DNA from 2 places in the Paenibacillus sp. 01T443 genome. Region 2 is predicted to be linked to the other one. Evidence: predicted binding sites of a transcription regulator. Region 2 holds the regulator's gene; the other holds the start of a gene.
The links. The regulator LexA, encoded in region 2, represses DNA repair genes until DNA is damaged. The targets are predictions, from matches to a motif close to CGAACATATGTTCG.
Positions count from the first base shown of each region.

Region 1: a site for LexA is predicted at 3,462-3,475, ahead of AC1DLI_RS27785 (YhjD family protein). Genes of this name have one in related genera too.

Region 1 is NZ_JBFTPE010000021.1:63,096-70,244, forward strand. Features, by position in the region: gene AC1DLI_RS27755 (UDP-N-acetylmuramoyl-L-alanyl-D-glutamate--2,6-diaminopimelate ligase) at 1-138, shown strand, start outside; gene AC1DLI_RS27760 (aspartate/glutamate racemase family protein) at 206-919, shown strand; gene AC1DLI_RS27765 (hypothetical protein) at 948-1,148, shown strand; gene AC1DLI_RS27770 (organic hydroperoxide resistance protein) at 1,239-1,652, opposite strand; gene AC1DLI_RS27775 (HD domain-containing phosphohydrolase) at 1,952-3,103, opposite strand; tRNA gene AC1DLI_RS27780 (tRNA-Arg) at 3,285-3,361, shown strand; gene AC1DLI_RS27785 (YhjD family protein) at 3,504-3,917, shown strand; gene AC1DLI_RS27790 (hypothetical protein) at 4,113-4,442, shown strand; gene AC1DLI_RS27795 (DUF4870 domain-containing protein) at 4,649-5,008, shown strand; gene AC1DLI_RS27800 (MurR/RpiR family transcriptional regulator) at 5,092-5,937, opposite strand; gene AC1DLI_RS27805 (DUF8171 family membrane protein) at 6,181-7,062, shown strand; gene AC1DLI_RS27810 (ABC transporter ATP-binding protein) at 7,059-7,149, shown strand, end outside.
Region 2 is NZ_JBFTPE010000001.1:92,864-100,012, forward strand. Features, by position in the region: gene AC1DLI_RS00430 (HAD family hydrolase) at 1-178, opposite strand, end outside; gene AC1DLI_RS00435 (hypothetical protein) at 203-715, opposite strand; gene AC1DLI_RS00440 (aldo/keto reductase) at 738-1,727, opposite strand; gene AC1DLI_RS00445 (DUF896 domain-containing protein) at 1,773-1,964, opposite strand; gene yneA (cell division suppressor protein YneA) at 2,239-2,613, opposite strand; gene lexA (transcriptional repressor LexA) at 2,772-3,392, shown strand; gene yjcZ (sporulation protein YjcZ) at 3,613-3,720, shown strand; gene AC1DLI_RS00465 (hypothetical protein) at 3,952-4,218, shown strand; gene AC1DLI_RS00470 (NAD-dependent epimerase/dehydratase family protein) at 4,339-5,049, opposite strand; gene AC1DLI_RS00475 (hypothetical protein) at 5,159-5,788, opposite strand; gene glnA (type I glutamate--ammonia ligase) at 5,950-7,149, opposite strand, start outside.

The sequences.
Region 1 (7,149 bases), on a different contig from region 2:
GCCATTGAAATCAGTAAAAAAGACGATGTAATCCTTATCGCCGGCAAAGGCCATGAAACGACGCAAATTATCGGGAAAACAGAAATTCCTTTTAACGAAGCAGAAATCGTCCGAGAAATTAAATTACAAACAAAATAACAGTGCACTAAAGAACATAGGGATCTGATTAAATGCAACTAACACTTCAATAAAAGTAGGTTGAACAATGGAAGCTAAAAGCTTAGGCGTCATTGGCGGGATGGGACCGAAAGCAACATCCGTATTTTTCGACATGATTATCGAACAGACAGCAGCGGACCGCGATCAGGACCATATTGATATGGTCATCCTTAATCATGCCACGTTGCCCGATCGAACAGGAGTTATATTGGGCAACAGAGGCGAGCTTTTTCTAAAAGCGGTTGCTAAGGATTTAAAGCTGCTTGAAGCATCCGGCGTGTCGAATATAGCAATACCATGTAATACCTCGCATTACTTTTATAACGAAATGCAGCAGATGACCAGCATTAACATTATCAACATGGTAGATGAGAGCTTGAAGGAAATTTACGATACTTACGGTGAACACTGCAAAGTCGGTATTTTGGCAACAAACGGGACGGTTAGCAGCGGCGTTTACCGCAAGGGCTGCGAACAGTACAATATGCAGCTGCATGAGCCGGAAGCAGCGGTTCAAGAGCATGTGATGGACATTATCTACAATAAGGTTAAACGAAATCTTCCTGTAGAGCCTTCCGAATTCGAAGGTATCATTAACCATCTTCTAACTCATGATGAATGCCTTTGCGTCATCATTGCATGCACCGAATTATCATGCATTCCGATTCGGGAAGAAGTAGCAAAAAATTGCGTGGATGCGATGTCCGTGCTTGTTCAGAAGTCAATCGAGCTGTCCGGCAAACAATCCATTTTTAAATAATGAACGACAGCACTAACGGAGGCTTGGCATGACGGAGACAGGGTTCGAGGCATTTGAGTCATTTTTTTCGGAGTCTTTTGCAGGCGCCGTACGTATCAGGGAAATAAGGCTGTCTTCCGCTGAAAGGGACTATATCGCATCACGTTACCCCCACGCTTCGCTAAAAGCCATTCAAACGAAAGCTTATCCCGATGATAAGCTTTGGTTTGAGGTTGTGCTGCATACCTAGGCCTCTGCTTATTATTGCATGCAAGTAAAAAATCCGGAGAGTGATCTCCGGATTTTTTGTATTGCAACGCAAGGTTAGCTTTATTTTTCCTTATACCAGGTTGAACTCTACGTTAATATTGCCGCGAGTCGCCCGCGAATACGGACAAACCTGATGAGCCGCTTCGACGAGTTCCTGTGCAACATCCCGCTCAACTCCGACAATAGAAATATCAAGCTTTGCTTCCAGCTCATACCCTCCGCCGTCATCCTTCCCCAATGTTACATGGGCGGTTACTTCCGTTTTCTCCACCTTGATTTTCTTCATCCGGCTTACAAGATTGATCGCGCTCTCGAAACAAGCTGCATAACCGCCAGCAAACAGCTGCTCTGGATTTGTTGCTCCGCCTTGACCTCCAAGCTCCTTCGGTGCTCTCACATCCACATTTAAAATATTATCACTCGATACGAGCTTACCGTCTCTTCCGCCTGTTGCCGTTACCGTAGCTGTGTATAGTTTTTGCATAATCAATTCCTCCAATTTGTTTTTTAAAATCTTTGCACTCCCGCATCGCATAAAGTCGGCTCTCATTACAGAAGAAGGCATCAAACATTCGTATTGCACGAATGCGTACTTTCTACTCTGATTAAGCAAACCTGCCAACATCGAGTGAATTAATTTGATACAATTTAATTTGATACAATTTAATTTTATAAAATTTAATATACACGGTTATGGGTTGGTTGTCAATAAAGAAGCGAGCTTCGGTCGATCATAAAAAAAGACCTTTATGGATTTCTCCATTAAGGTCTTAACGTTCATCTTTATTCCGTTTCGAACAGATCCTCATTCTGATCTCTCACTTCGAGTATAAGGGGCAGCTGCTGGAAAAAAACATCAACCACCTGCGGGTCAAAATGCCGTTCCCGCTCTTCCTTAATCAGTTTCAAAATGCGCTCTAACGGCCACGCCTCTTTATATACTCTAGCGCTGCCTAAGGCATCGAATACATCTGCCAGCGCCGTTATTCGTCCATAAATATGTATATCCTCGCCTGCAAGCCCCTGCGGATAACCTGTTCCATCCCATTTCTCGTGATGCTGCCATGCCACAATGGCTGCGGCCTGCAGGAGCTGTCTCTTGGACTTTCTCAGCAGCCGGTAACCAATCATGCAGTGCTCCTTCATCTGCTCGAATTCCTCGGCTGTGAGCTTTCCAGGCTTTTGCAAAATCGCATCCGGAATAGCTACCTTCCCAATATCATGCATGGGTGATGCGCTTCGCAGCATCTCTGCTTCTACCTTGCTCATGCCAAGGCCTACCGCTAAAATATAGGAATAATGAGCGACCCGCTTTACATGGTTTCCCGTTTCCTTTGATCGTCCCTCGCCAATATTGCCCATAGCCAAAATAATTTCTTTCTGTGTCTCCATTATTTCCTCATGAAGCATAATGGATTCAAGAGATTTGCCTGAATAGGCCGCAGCAAGCGTAAGATAATCCATATCCTGCGTTGAAAACGACTGTTTTTTCGTTAGCTTGTTAATCGCTTGATACGCCCCGATAACCTCTCCCTGATTGTTGCGGAAAGGAATGGTCATGATCGACTTTGTCCGGTAGCCCGTCTTTCTGTCGCTGTCCGGATTATGCCTCGGGTCACCGTAAGCATCATCGATAAAAATGGGCTGCCCGGTACTGATTGCATTCCCTACTAAGCCGCTCCCGTAAGGTATTCTAATTTCTCCGACACCAGGCGCAACTACCGTAAACAGCTCATTACGCGCAACATCAATTAGCCAGACCGTACAACGGTCGGCAACGACCATTTCCCTGCCCATATTCGCCATTAAGACGAGAACAGCTTCTAACTTTTTCTCATTGGCGATTTTGGCGGTATATTCAAAGATGACCTTAAGCATTTGTTCTGGGGATAAATCTAATCTAAAAGAGTTAGGTTCATTGAAGTATTCGTACATACGGGGTATTCCTCCAGCCGTTCGAACTCATCGTCCTTACAACTATTCGCCTTCCCGTACTTTTTATCCTGCTATTCAACCCGAAAAAAAGACCTTTTTCGACAATAACTGCAGAATCCCAAATCATGGCTGGTTCATCTTGCTTCCTTAAAAGTAAGCATGTTATAATTAATTTTGCTGCGCGTCCGTAGCTCATCCGGATAGAGCAAACGTTTCCTAAACGTTAGGTGGGAGGTTCGAGCCCTCTCGGGCGCGCCATATATTTTTAGAAGCAGCTATCGTCATTATAATAAGACCTTCTACGCAGTCGTCGTAGAAGGTCTTTTTGTAATCTTTATGCTATAGATAGGTTGACTACAGAACGTTTGTTCCCCTATAATGTGCATGAGGTGATTTACAAATGGCCATGCCGTTATATAAGGTAAACAATCATTACCAGCCGCCTGCGTTGGAAGAGCTTCAGCTTATACAGAATTCCATTATACTTCCCCTGGCACTCGTTGTCGTTGAACGAAATAGGCGCGAGCTGGATAGAAAAGCCCGCTCCTTGCGTGCGATCTTTGCTAAGGCCGCAGACATTATCATTTTGAGAATGAAAGCAGATTTAGCGGCGAACACCCAGCTGCTGGTTTCAAAAAGCATAACCGTATGTAAGGATAACGGAACACCTAACAAGCTAACCTATCGTTTCAATTGCCGCGGCTATGAAGATCGGCTTACCCTGACACATGAATACATACGAAATGAAATAAACAAACAGATATCCGCTTATAATTCCGAAATCTTCGCGAAGCATGCATCCACCGATTCATAGAATAAGGGGCAATGAAATGTGCTTTCCTTTAAAGTCTCGCTGACGTGCGGGGCTTATTGTCCTACGCAGCCGTAAATAGATGTAACCTGTACGTCATTTCATGCGTAAAAAGTAAAAACAGAGAACGTGAAGCAATTCCTATTTTTAAGCATCCGATCCGCTGTTAACCATAAAATTTCGTTAGGAGGAATAGATATGAAGGCCGCTGGCACGCTGCTGCTGGTTACCGCAATTATGGAAGGCATACTAGGCTTTCCTTTTCTGGGAGGTACCTTGGTTGTATTTTCCGGTTACACCGTGCTATTCGTCGCACTTGTGCTCCACATTATAACGTTGGTGCTTTGCTCGCAGCACAACAAACCCATTGTGGGCAGCATACTCGGCATTGTCACATCGGTATTGGCGTGGATTCCATTTCTAGGAATGATCATGCACCTTACAACGGCTGTATTTCTCTTCATAGCCGCTTTCAAAAAGGAGCCGAGCAACAATCCCCCATATCCACCCGCTCCAGGAAGCTTCTAAATAAACAGGACTATCCCATTGTAGAGCTTTTCTACGGTTGGATTGTCCTTTTTTCATCTTAGCGGATGAACCTTTTTCAAATCGTTTGTTCCCCTAACACGATACGAGCGCCAAATCCCAGCATATTTATGCATATGTTTCAGCCTTGCCAACGTATAAGTACATAAAGCCATTTAACATCTTTTAAAAACTAAGGGAGGCAACACATGATGAATCAGCCCTTTGGGCTCCACAAAGAGGAAAAAACGTACGGCATGCTCTGTCATCTGCTTGCATTCAGCGGTTTGATTATTCCGCTCGGCAACATTCTTGGTCCACTCGTCATCTGGCTCATGAAGAAGGACCAATCGAGCTACGTAGATATGCATGGCAAGGAATCGCTTAATTTCCAGATCAGCAACGCGATCTATACCATTATTTCAGGCTTGCTTATTTTCGTTCTTATCGGCTTTATCACTACGCCGCTATTATTTGTTTTCTGGCTCGTGTTCACCATTATTGCTTCCATTCGCGCCTCCGAGGGTAATGGCTATCGTTATCCACTGACGATTCGTTTTTTCAAATAACAAGCGTAAACGGCTGTCGCAAAACTTATAATTTCTTATATTTTAAGCAAAGACGCTGGAGCCGATCAGGCTCCAGCGTCTTTTTATTTAGGCAGCAGCGAGGCGTATTTCTTCCGCAGCGCATGTAAACGATCCAGCTGCTGAAGCGCCTGCTCCCCGCGACGCTTCGTTACAGCGACCGATAATGCATCCATAAGCGCGACCGGCGCTGCCATCGAATGAAAGCCCTCCAGCTCGCCTCGATCAACCTGCAGAACTAGATCGCTCTGCTCCAGCATATCGGATACGAGCAAATCGGTAATAAGCACTGTTGTATAACCTGCTGTGCGTGCATTATCAAGCAGCACGGTCATTTCTGGAGAGCGCCGAACAAATCCAAACATAAGCACAACATCATTGGGCCCCGCATGAACAAGCGATTCTAGCAGCTCGCTTCCGCTGCCTGCCATTCCCTCGATTTGCACGCTAATACGATTTAATCGAAAGCGTATGAGCTCTATTAAGCTAACAGCCGCTCCCGTACCGAATACATAAACCTTCCGCGCGGCATGGATGGCTTCGACCACCTTGTAAAATTGCTCCCGCTCCACCCGCTTCGACGTAACCTGTACATTCGCAGAAGCAATCTCCAGCATTTCACTTACGATATCCGCCTCTTCATGCTCCATCTTATTCAAAATTTGTTTCATCTTGTGCGCAGGCGTCGCATGCTCGTTTTGCAGCAAATGCTTCTTGAATGCCTTTAAATTAGAAAAGCCGATCGTCCGCCAAAATCGCGACACAGTCGCTGTGCTTACGCCTACCGCCAGCGCGATATCCTCCTCCGTACAGTATGGAATTTGCTGCAGCGCGCCCATCACGTAATTGGCGATCGCCTGCTGACTCTTTGACATATTGTCGAGATCCATCTCCAAATGAAAGGCTGTCATGTCAAACTATCTCCTATTCTTCTCTATGATCGCATTTAAATTTTTATAAACGGAGTATAACACCTTTTTGACGATTAGTGATAATTTTTTTTCATAATTATTAAAATGTATTTTATTTTACACAATCCATACAATTCGTTGATGATCCGAAAACACTTAATCCCTATATTGTAGAAGGATTCGCTTTGAAACGAGGCTTTCAAAACGGAATCCGCCTCACATAAAAATTTAGGAGGAATCCCAATGGTTTCAGCGCCTAAGCGCCGTTACGAGTTAACGCAATCGCAAAAGCTTATGGTCTTCATATTATCGATGTCTTTGTACGGTATCTCCAACATGTTCTCCGAGCTCATTCCTGAGCTTAAGCTTGGTCCGGTTGAGCTGAAAGTTGAATATTTTGCCTTTATACCGCTTACGCTATGCATTCTATTTAATCCACTGTATGCTGCGCTTGGCGCTTCCTTTGGAGAGGTTATTTTCGGCGAGCTGCTGCTTGGGCAATTCGGCGGGCTTGGCGAGCTGGAGAAATTTATTGAATTTACAATTGCGATGTACATAGCGGGACTGCTCGTTAGCGATCCCCGCAATCGGAAGCAGCTCGCGCTCGCCTCCTTCGTCGCGGTCGGTATTGACCAAATGCTAAGCGCAATTGTCGATATCAGCAAAGTATGGTTCGGTATTGAAGAGCTCGAGGCTGTTCCTGGTATCCCAGAGAGCATTTTGCTCATTGAAGGTCTAAGCTTCCTGAATGCCATGGTTATTACGGGTATCTTCTTCTCCCTCCTGCCAACCTTATTTCTTGTTCCTCGTTTGTATGGCAAAATAGAGCCGCTGCTTGGCATGAAGCCGCGTGACAGCCGAGTTATTGTTTCATTGGGCCAGCTCATGACGCCGCGTCTTCTTATTACCGCTATCTTATTCGTTTTTATTGGCGTAATCGCTGAGTTCTTATCCGAAGCGGACATCAATATCGCCGTATGGGAGCCCGAATTTATCGAACAGTACGGCAGCGGCTTCATCTGGGTTAGCGTTCTTGCAGCCGTGCTGGTCCTTGCCGTTACCCTATTCGCTGCCTTCCGCGCCAAATCCAAGTCTGCTCGCACATCGGGGGATATAAAGCTTTGAGACCTACATACACAGAGAATACCCCGCAGGAGCCGCTTCAGGCGGCTCCAATCATAGCTCTGAGGGAAGTTCATTTTCAATATCCTG
Region 2 (7,149 bases):
TTTCATACGATTCATAAAGCGCTCTTGCTTCACGGCGCACCGCCTCCTCAAGGGCGTCTGGATCAACTCCAGTTGCTGCAGCTGCCGCTTGGCATGTTGCTTCGAAAGCTTCCTTAACGCTGCGGTCATCCCACAGTAAAGTGTCATCTAGATCAAATAATACTGCATGTTTAGCCATCGTTGTTCGAACTCTCCTACTTATTTATTTTTCCTGAAAAGGAATGCCGTTTGCTTGCGCAAACACTTTCAGCTTCGCGCTAATTTCATCCGTTGGAAAACGGTTCGTTAATTTAGAGAACACCCAGTTACCGCCTTTGTGCTGCTCTACGATAACATAACCCTTTTGTGCGCTAAATCCTTTAATTGCAGAAGCAGGAATGCGTTTATCCCCTGTCAATCGGCGTGATTGTACAAAATCTTTGCCAATCGTAATATACGGGCGTCTAAAGAAAAAGAGGACCGCGAGTAAAATATAGCAGCCTACCGTGATCCAAAACATCGTATCCATTTTGAATTGGGACGAGCTTTGCATCAAAATAACGTACATTCCGATAAATAAAATCAATAAGATTGGTGCGATGTAATTACGTCCAATAATTTTATCGGATTTCTCGGCGTTAAACACGATTTGGCCATTGCCTTGTTTTTTGCGTTGTTTATTTATTTCGGTCATATTTTTGCGCACCTTGCGCTCCCAGGAACGTGACAAGCTCATTCTCCTCCTAATTTAAAAAGCCCTATTCAAACGGTCTGCGGAATTTATCGATAAAGCGATTCGGATAATCATCTGGAAGCGCACTGACTTGCTCCAAACGGTTCCAGACTTCTTCTGGCATTTCCCAGCCTATTGCACCGATATTATCTTCAAACTGTTCTAATTTGCTGGCACCGAATATCGGCGAAGTAATTCCTTCGCGTTGAATCAGCCATCTTAACGCAACTTGTGCAGGCGTTTTACCAAGCTCATTTGCTGCTTCCAGCAGTGTATCAAGAATGACGAAATTTTTGTCCGAGGCTCGATTAATCCAGGCGCTCTCGCCTACCTTCGAAGTCATCCGACCTTCCTTAGGTTCTTCTCTGGTATAACGCCCAGTAAGAAATCCTCCGCCAATGGGAGCCCATGGAATAATGCCTACCTTTTCCTCTAAGCAGAGCGACATCATTTCTCGGTCCATTTGTCTGCTTACTAAGCTGTATTGCGGCTGAATGGATACAAAACGGACATAGCGGTTTGCATCGCTACATGCCAACGATTTCATCAATTGCCATGCAAAAAAATTAGAACAACCTATGTAGCGAACCTTGCCTGAGGTAACAAGGTCGTCAAGCGTGCGAAGCGTTTCTTCGATTGGTGTTGCATGATCCCATACATGTACCTGGTACAAATCAATATAATCGGTTTGAAGTCGTTTTAGGCTGGCTTCAACACCATCCATGATATGTTTGCGCGATAATCCCACGCCATTGATATTTTTGGATGTGGTCATCCTTACCTTTGTTGCCAGTACAATATCAGAGCGATTGTGTTTAATCGCTTTCCCGACGATCTCCTCGGAACGGCCGCTTACATATACGTCAGCAGTATCCAGAAAATTGCCGCCTCGGTCAACAAAACGATTGATCATCTCAATCGAATCCTCTTCACTTGTTGTGTTGCCGAAGGTCATCGTTCCCAAACAAAGCTCAGAAACCGCCAGTCCACTTTTGCCTAATAGTTTGTAATTCATCTAATCACCCTTTCTTGGATATTAAATGATGTCTTTAGACAATAATTAATGCTTGATATTATCCTTATCATCCACAATTTCAATCGTTTCAAGCTGTTGTCGAAAATTGTTCTTAAAATTCGTTAAATACTGCTTGCGAAGCTCATCTCTTTCGGCAATTTCCGCATCGGTTAAGCCTTCAGATTTATTTTTACGAGCGAGCTCGTTAATCCGTTCAATTATTTTCGAAAATTCCATACCTTGCTCTACTCCTCTCATGATGAAAAACCACTACTCTATACTTTGACATTTTCGACGATCAGTTGTCAAGGCAAGGCATGTTCAAAACCTATACTTTTCACGTGGAAAATAAGCCTCTGGATTCAATTCCTATCCTCTGAAATGAGATGAATGAGGCAAATCAATCATTTATGCAAAAAAGCTTTCTGAAGCAAGTAGATTTAGTAATCCGCTTGTTCCAGAAAGCATATAGGTTAGTGTTATTAGCAAGCCATTGTAAATATCATTCAAATTATATATTTGGAATTATAAGCTTCTGTCCGGACTTAATCTCTGCTGAATGTAGTTCATTCCGATCCTTAATCAGATATACAACATATCTTATATCATGCTTAGAGTCAGTGAATTGTCTAGCAATCTCCCATAATGTATCTCCAGTACGAACAGTGATAACCTGCTCATCATTTGTTGCTGCTTCAGGAGAGCTCCCTGATGCATCTGTTCCCATCATTAAAAAGCTCGTGAATAATAGGATAAACAAAGCAGAACATACAGTAACCTTAACCGTATGACGCTTTAATAAGCGTACAATTACCTTTGAAAACTTCATTGCTTTGCTTGCTTCCGGCTTATGGATCGTTCTATAAAAGCTTGGACTAGTTATCATTTATCAGCACCCCAAACGTTTGTTCTGTTTTTAGATTACACGAACAGACGTTTGGTGTCAATGAAAAAATGCGAACCTTTGTACTTAAGAACTTATGTTTGTACGAACTCCGGTTCTATGTTATAATTTTTTGCAAACCTACTAATGGAGTGATTGCAGTGTCGAAGATTTCTAACCGACAACATTCGATTCTTGAATTCATCAAGAATGAAGTCCGGGAGAAAGGCTATCCACCCTCCGTTCGAGAAATCGGCGAAGCTGTTGGATTGTTATCCAGTTCAACCGTTCATGGTCATCTTGACCGCCTGGAGAAGAAAGGTCTGATTCGCCGAGATCCTACGAAACCCCGTGCAATTGAGATCTTAGATCAAGAAGGCGTCGATGGCATTATCCCGCTTTCCGTAGCTAAGGTGCCGATTGTGGGCAAGGTTACAGCTGGTGTGCCTATCACTGCTACGGAGAACATCGAGGAGTATTTCCCGCTTCCTGCCCATTTTGTCGGAGACAGCAGCGTTTTTATTTTGAATGTTATGGGCGAGAGTATGATCGAAGCCGGCATTCATGATGGAGATTACGTTATTGTTCGGCAACAGCAAACGGCAAATAACGGTGAAATCGTTGTCGCCATGACAGAGGATGACGAAGCAACAGTTAAAACGTTCTATAAGGAGAAAAATCATATTCGCCTGCAGCCGGAGAATTCCACGATGCAGCCGATTTTACTCCAAAATGTAACGATACTTGGTAAAGTCATTGGACTTTTCCGCGACATACATTAATCGGATTGTAAATGTACATAAAGAAAAGGCTGGATCAGATGCACATGCGTCTTTGATCCAGCCTTTTCTTTGTTCGCTAAGCCCCTTCAACTTTCAACCAATCGTTTTCCTTAAAATTAGGCTGCTGGATGAATGCCTCTCCCAGACAAACACCCAATCAACGTACAATTATCCCGCATAACATACTGTGTACTCAACACGTAAGGAGGTGCATTGAAAAATGTCCGGTTACGTTGGTGGAGCTTTTACAAACACAGGCACAATTTTGGTTCTCTTCATTTTGTTGGTGATTATAGCTTGCAGCTGTATGGGTTTCGGCGGCTACTAATAACAGCCCCTATCCATTCTTTCTCTCTTAGCCTCTCGACTCAAACGCAAAAAGGCCCGTAAATCGGGCCTTTTTGCGTATCCGTTCCGATGAAACGCACAATCATTAACGAAACGTAAACAAGTATTGATCTTCACTTGAGCGCACTAGTAAATAATGATGGGCAAGTTACATAGGCAACCATAGAAGCATAGGCTGATCATATCAAAATAAGTATTGGAGGAGAACGTAATGGCATTCGGACCGCTCCAGCCCCCATTTTATCCCTATCCGCCTTCTTATCCTTATCCGTACCCTTATCCCTATCCTTATCCTTACCCAGAAGTGCTTCCACTCCCTTTTCCTTCGCCTTTTGGCTCTTTTGGAGGACCATGGTGGCATGGAGGGTTTCAAGGAGGCGGCTTCCCTGGAGGAGGTCCTGGCGGCTTTCACGGGGGGCCTCCAGGAGGCTTCCACGGCGGTGGCTTTCATGGCGGACATCGTCATTATTGTAAATAAATCAAATTAAAAGTCTTATCGATTCCAATCGTTCCGGCGGGGAATGTGTAGGTTTAGCCTAAACATCCCCCAGCAATTCGATATCAAAGATGCATCTTACCGAATGAATCCATCAAGAAGCTAACTTTTATCAGCTAGTTTGGCCATTTCAGAAATCATCTTGCTGTCCAAAATGGTTTTTGCATGTCCCGATTTTGCCGCTTGGATCATTGCTAGACCAATTTCCTTTAATGAAATCACATGCTTCGGCAATAGGGCGAGGAGCATTGGATACATCCACTTCAATGCAGAATAGTATCCGTGTGTATTATTTAAACCTTTGGTAGGATGAATGTATCCAGGCCGGAACATATATGCGCCTTTTAAAGGTAGCTGTAACAGTGCATTTTCTGTTTTCCCTTTCACTCTAGCCCACATGCTTTTCCCCCGCTCCGTACTATCGGTTCCACTGCCTGATACATAACAGAAAACCATATCCGGGTTCTTGCTCGAAAGAATACCTGCCATGTATAGCGTCAGATCATACGTCAGATGACTATATTTTTCTTCATTCATGCCAACAGAGGATACGCCTAGACAAAAGAAACAAGCATCGTAGCCCGTTAACTGCATAGCAATGGAATCGATTTGAAAGAAATCCACATGGACAATCTCTTTTAATTTGTTGTGAACAACTCCGCATGGTTTCCGATTGATAACAAGGACCTTTTCAATATCCGGATGAAGCAGACATTCATGCAGCACGCCTTCCCCAACCATCCCAGTAGTTCCTGTTATTATTACATTTAATTTCTTTGCATTTTGTCCCGTCAGTGAGCCTTGGTCAAGCATGCTTAATCACCCAATTCCAATTTCATCTTCGTGTCTCATGTCCCTATAATAAACGATCATTCGGTTAAAAACAAACAATATTCTTAATTGTACGTCGATTACATTTGAACTATACGGCTCGCTTACCAAAAAGAACCGTTGGATAATGTGGTTTTTGTAACTGACCTAATCTTTGACGATCTAGCTTTGGGTACTCATATAATGGTCCATCATATATGACTTGAACGCTCTCATGCACAAGAAAATCATTCGGTGTCACTAAAGTTGATGGACGATCCCACATATGGATTCCGCTGGACTTCAGCGTCTCGGCAACAAACTGCGAGCAGAAATAGGAATGAGCGGGCTGCAAATCCATCTCTAACAATACACCCAACAGCCCAATTAAATTATACCGATACCTATTCTTATCCTTTTCGAATTCGCTAATCACCTTCATTAAGGCCGTTTTTTGATGTTCCGTTACAGCAATCCGTAGCAGCCTGCAGCGAGTTTCCGGAAAATGCCGGAATGTTCCTTGATAAACATCCTCCTTCACAAACCCGGCATGCAAAGGATTATTTACACGCTTTCGTCCGAAACTATAGATTTCTTCTAAATTCTCATCCAATACAAGCGAAGCATGATTGTAAGGGGCACCCGTAAACCCTTTGATTAGTCTAGTAAACAAGGTCCCTGTATCGGTAAGTAATATATATATGCTATCAGTTATCTCGTTATTTAAACTTGTTATTGTCATTCTGCTCATCTCCTGATAACCGTTGTTATATTCATCCGGCAGCCATTCTTAACTGCTCTGAATATAACAATTCGACAGACAAGCGAATAGTACCAACTATGTGTAGTACTGTTTAATCAAAAAAAATCCCTCAACGCTAATCGCGTCAAGGGATGATATTCTTAATATAGAGTCAAATATTGATCTCTTTCCCATTGGTGAACCTGAGTACGGTACATATCCCATTCGATTTCTTTCAGCTCGTAGAAATGGGCAAGCGCGTGATCGCCAAGTGCTTCACAAATGATATCGCTTCTTAGCATTTCATCGAGTGCTTCCTTCAAATCGAGCGGCAAGCTCGGAATACCTGCATCCTGACGTTCTTCCTCAGTCATGATGTAAATGTTCCGGTCCGTTGGAGCAGGCAATGGCAGCTTGTTCTGAATGCCGTCAAGACCAGCTCTAAGCATAACTGCAAGCGCTAGATACGGGTTTGCCGCCGGGTCAGGATTACGTACCTCTACGCGTGTGCTAAGACCGCGTGAAGCCGGAATACGGATCATTGGCGAGCGGTTGCTCGCGGACCATGCAACATAACATGGTGCTTCATAACCAGGGACTAGACGTTTATAAGAATTGATCGTTGGGTTCGTAATGGCAGCCATTGCACGTGCATGGAGCAGTATTCCTGCCATGTAATGACGTGCAGTTGCACTAAGTCCCAGCTTGTCCTTCTCATCATAGAACACATTCGTATCACCTTTGAACAAGGATTGGTGACAGTGCATACCGGAGCCGTTAACGCCGAACAATGGTTTCGGCATAAAGGAAGCATGCAGGCCATGCTCGCGTGCAACCGTCTTAACGACTAGCTTGAACGTTTGGATTTGATCTGCAGCTTTAATGGCATCTGCGTATTTGAAATCGATCTCATGCTGACCTGGAGCAACCTCATGGTGAGACGCTTCGATCTCGAAGCCCATTTCTTCCAGCGTCAGAACGATTTCACGACGACAGTTTTCACCCATATCCATAGGAGCTAAGTCGAAATAACCCCCTTGGTCATTTAACTCCGTAGTCGGCTCTCCGCGTTCATCGGTTTTGAACAAGAAAAACTCAGGTTCAGGACCGACATTCATTGCCGAGTAGCCAAGATCTTCGGCTTCTTTCAAGGCACGTTTCAAAATACCGCGCGGATCGCCGGCGAAAGGCGTACCGTCAGGCATATAAATATCGCAAATCAAACGGGCAACACGATCTTGCGTAACCCATGGGAAAACAACCCATGTGTCAAGATCAGGGTAAAGGTACATGTCAGACTCTTCGATACGTACATAACCCTCGATGGATGAACCATCGAACATCATTTTGTTGTCGAGAGC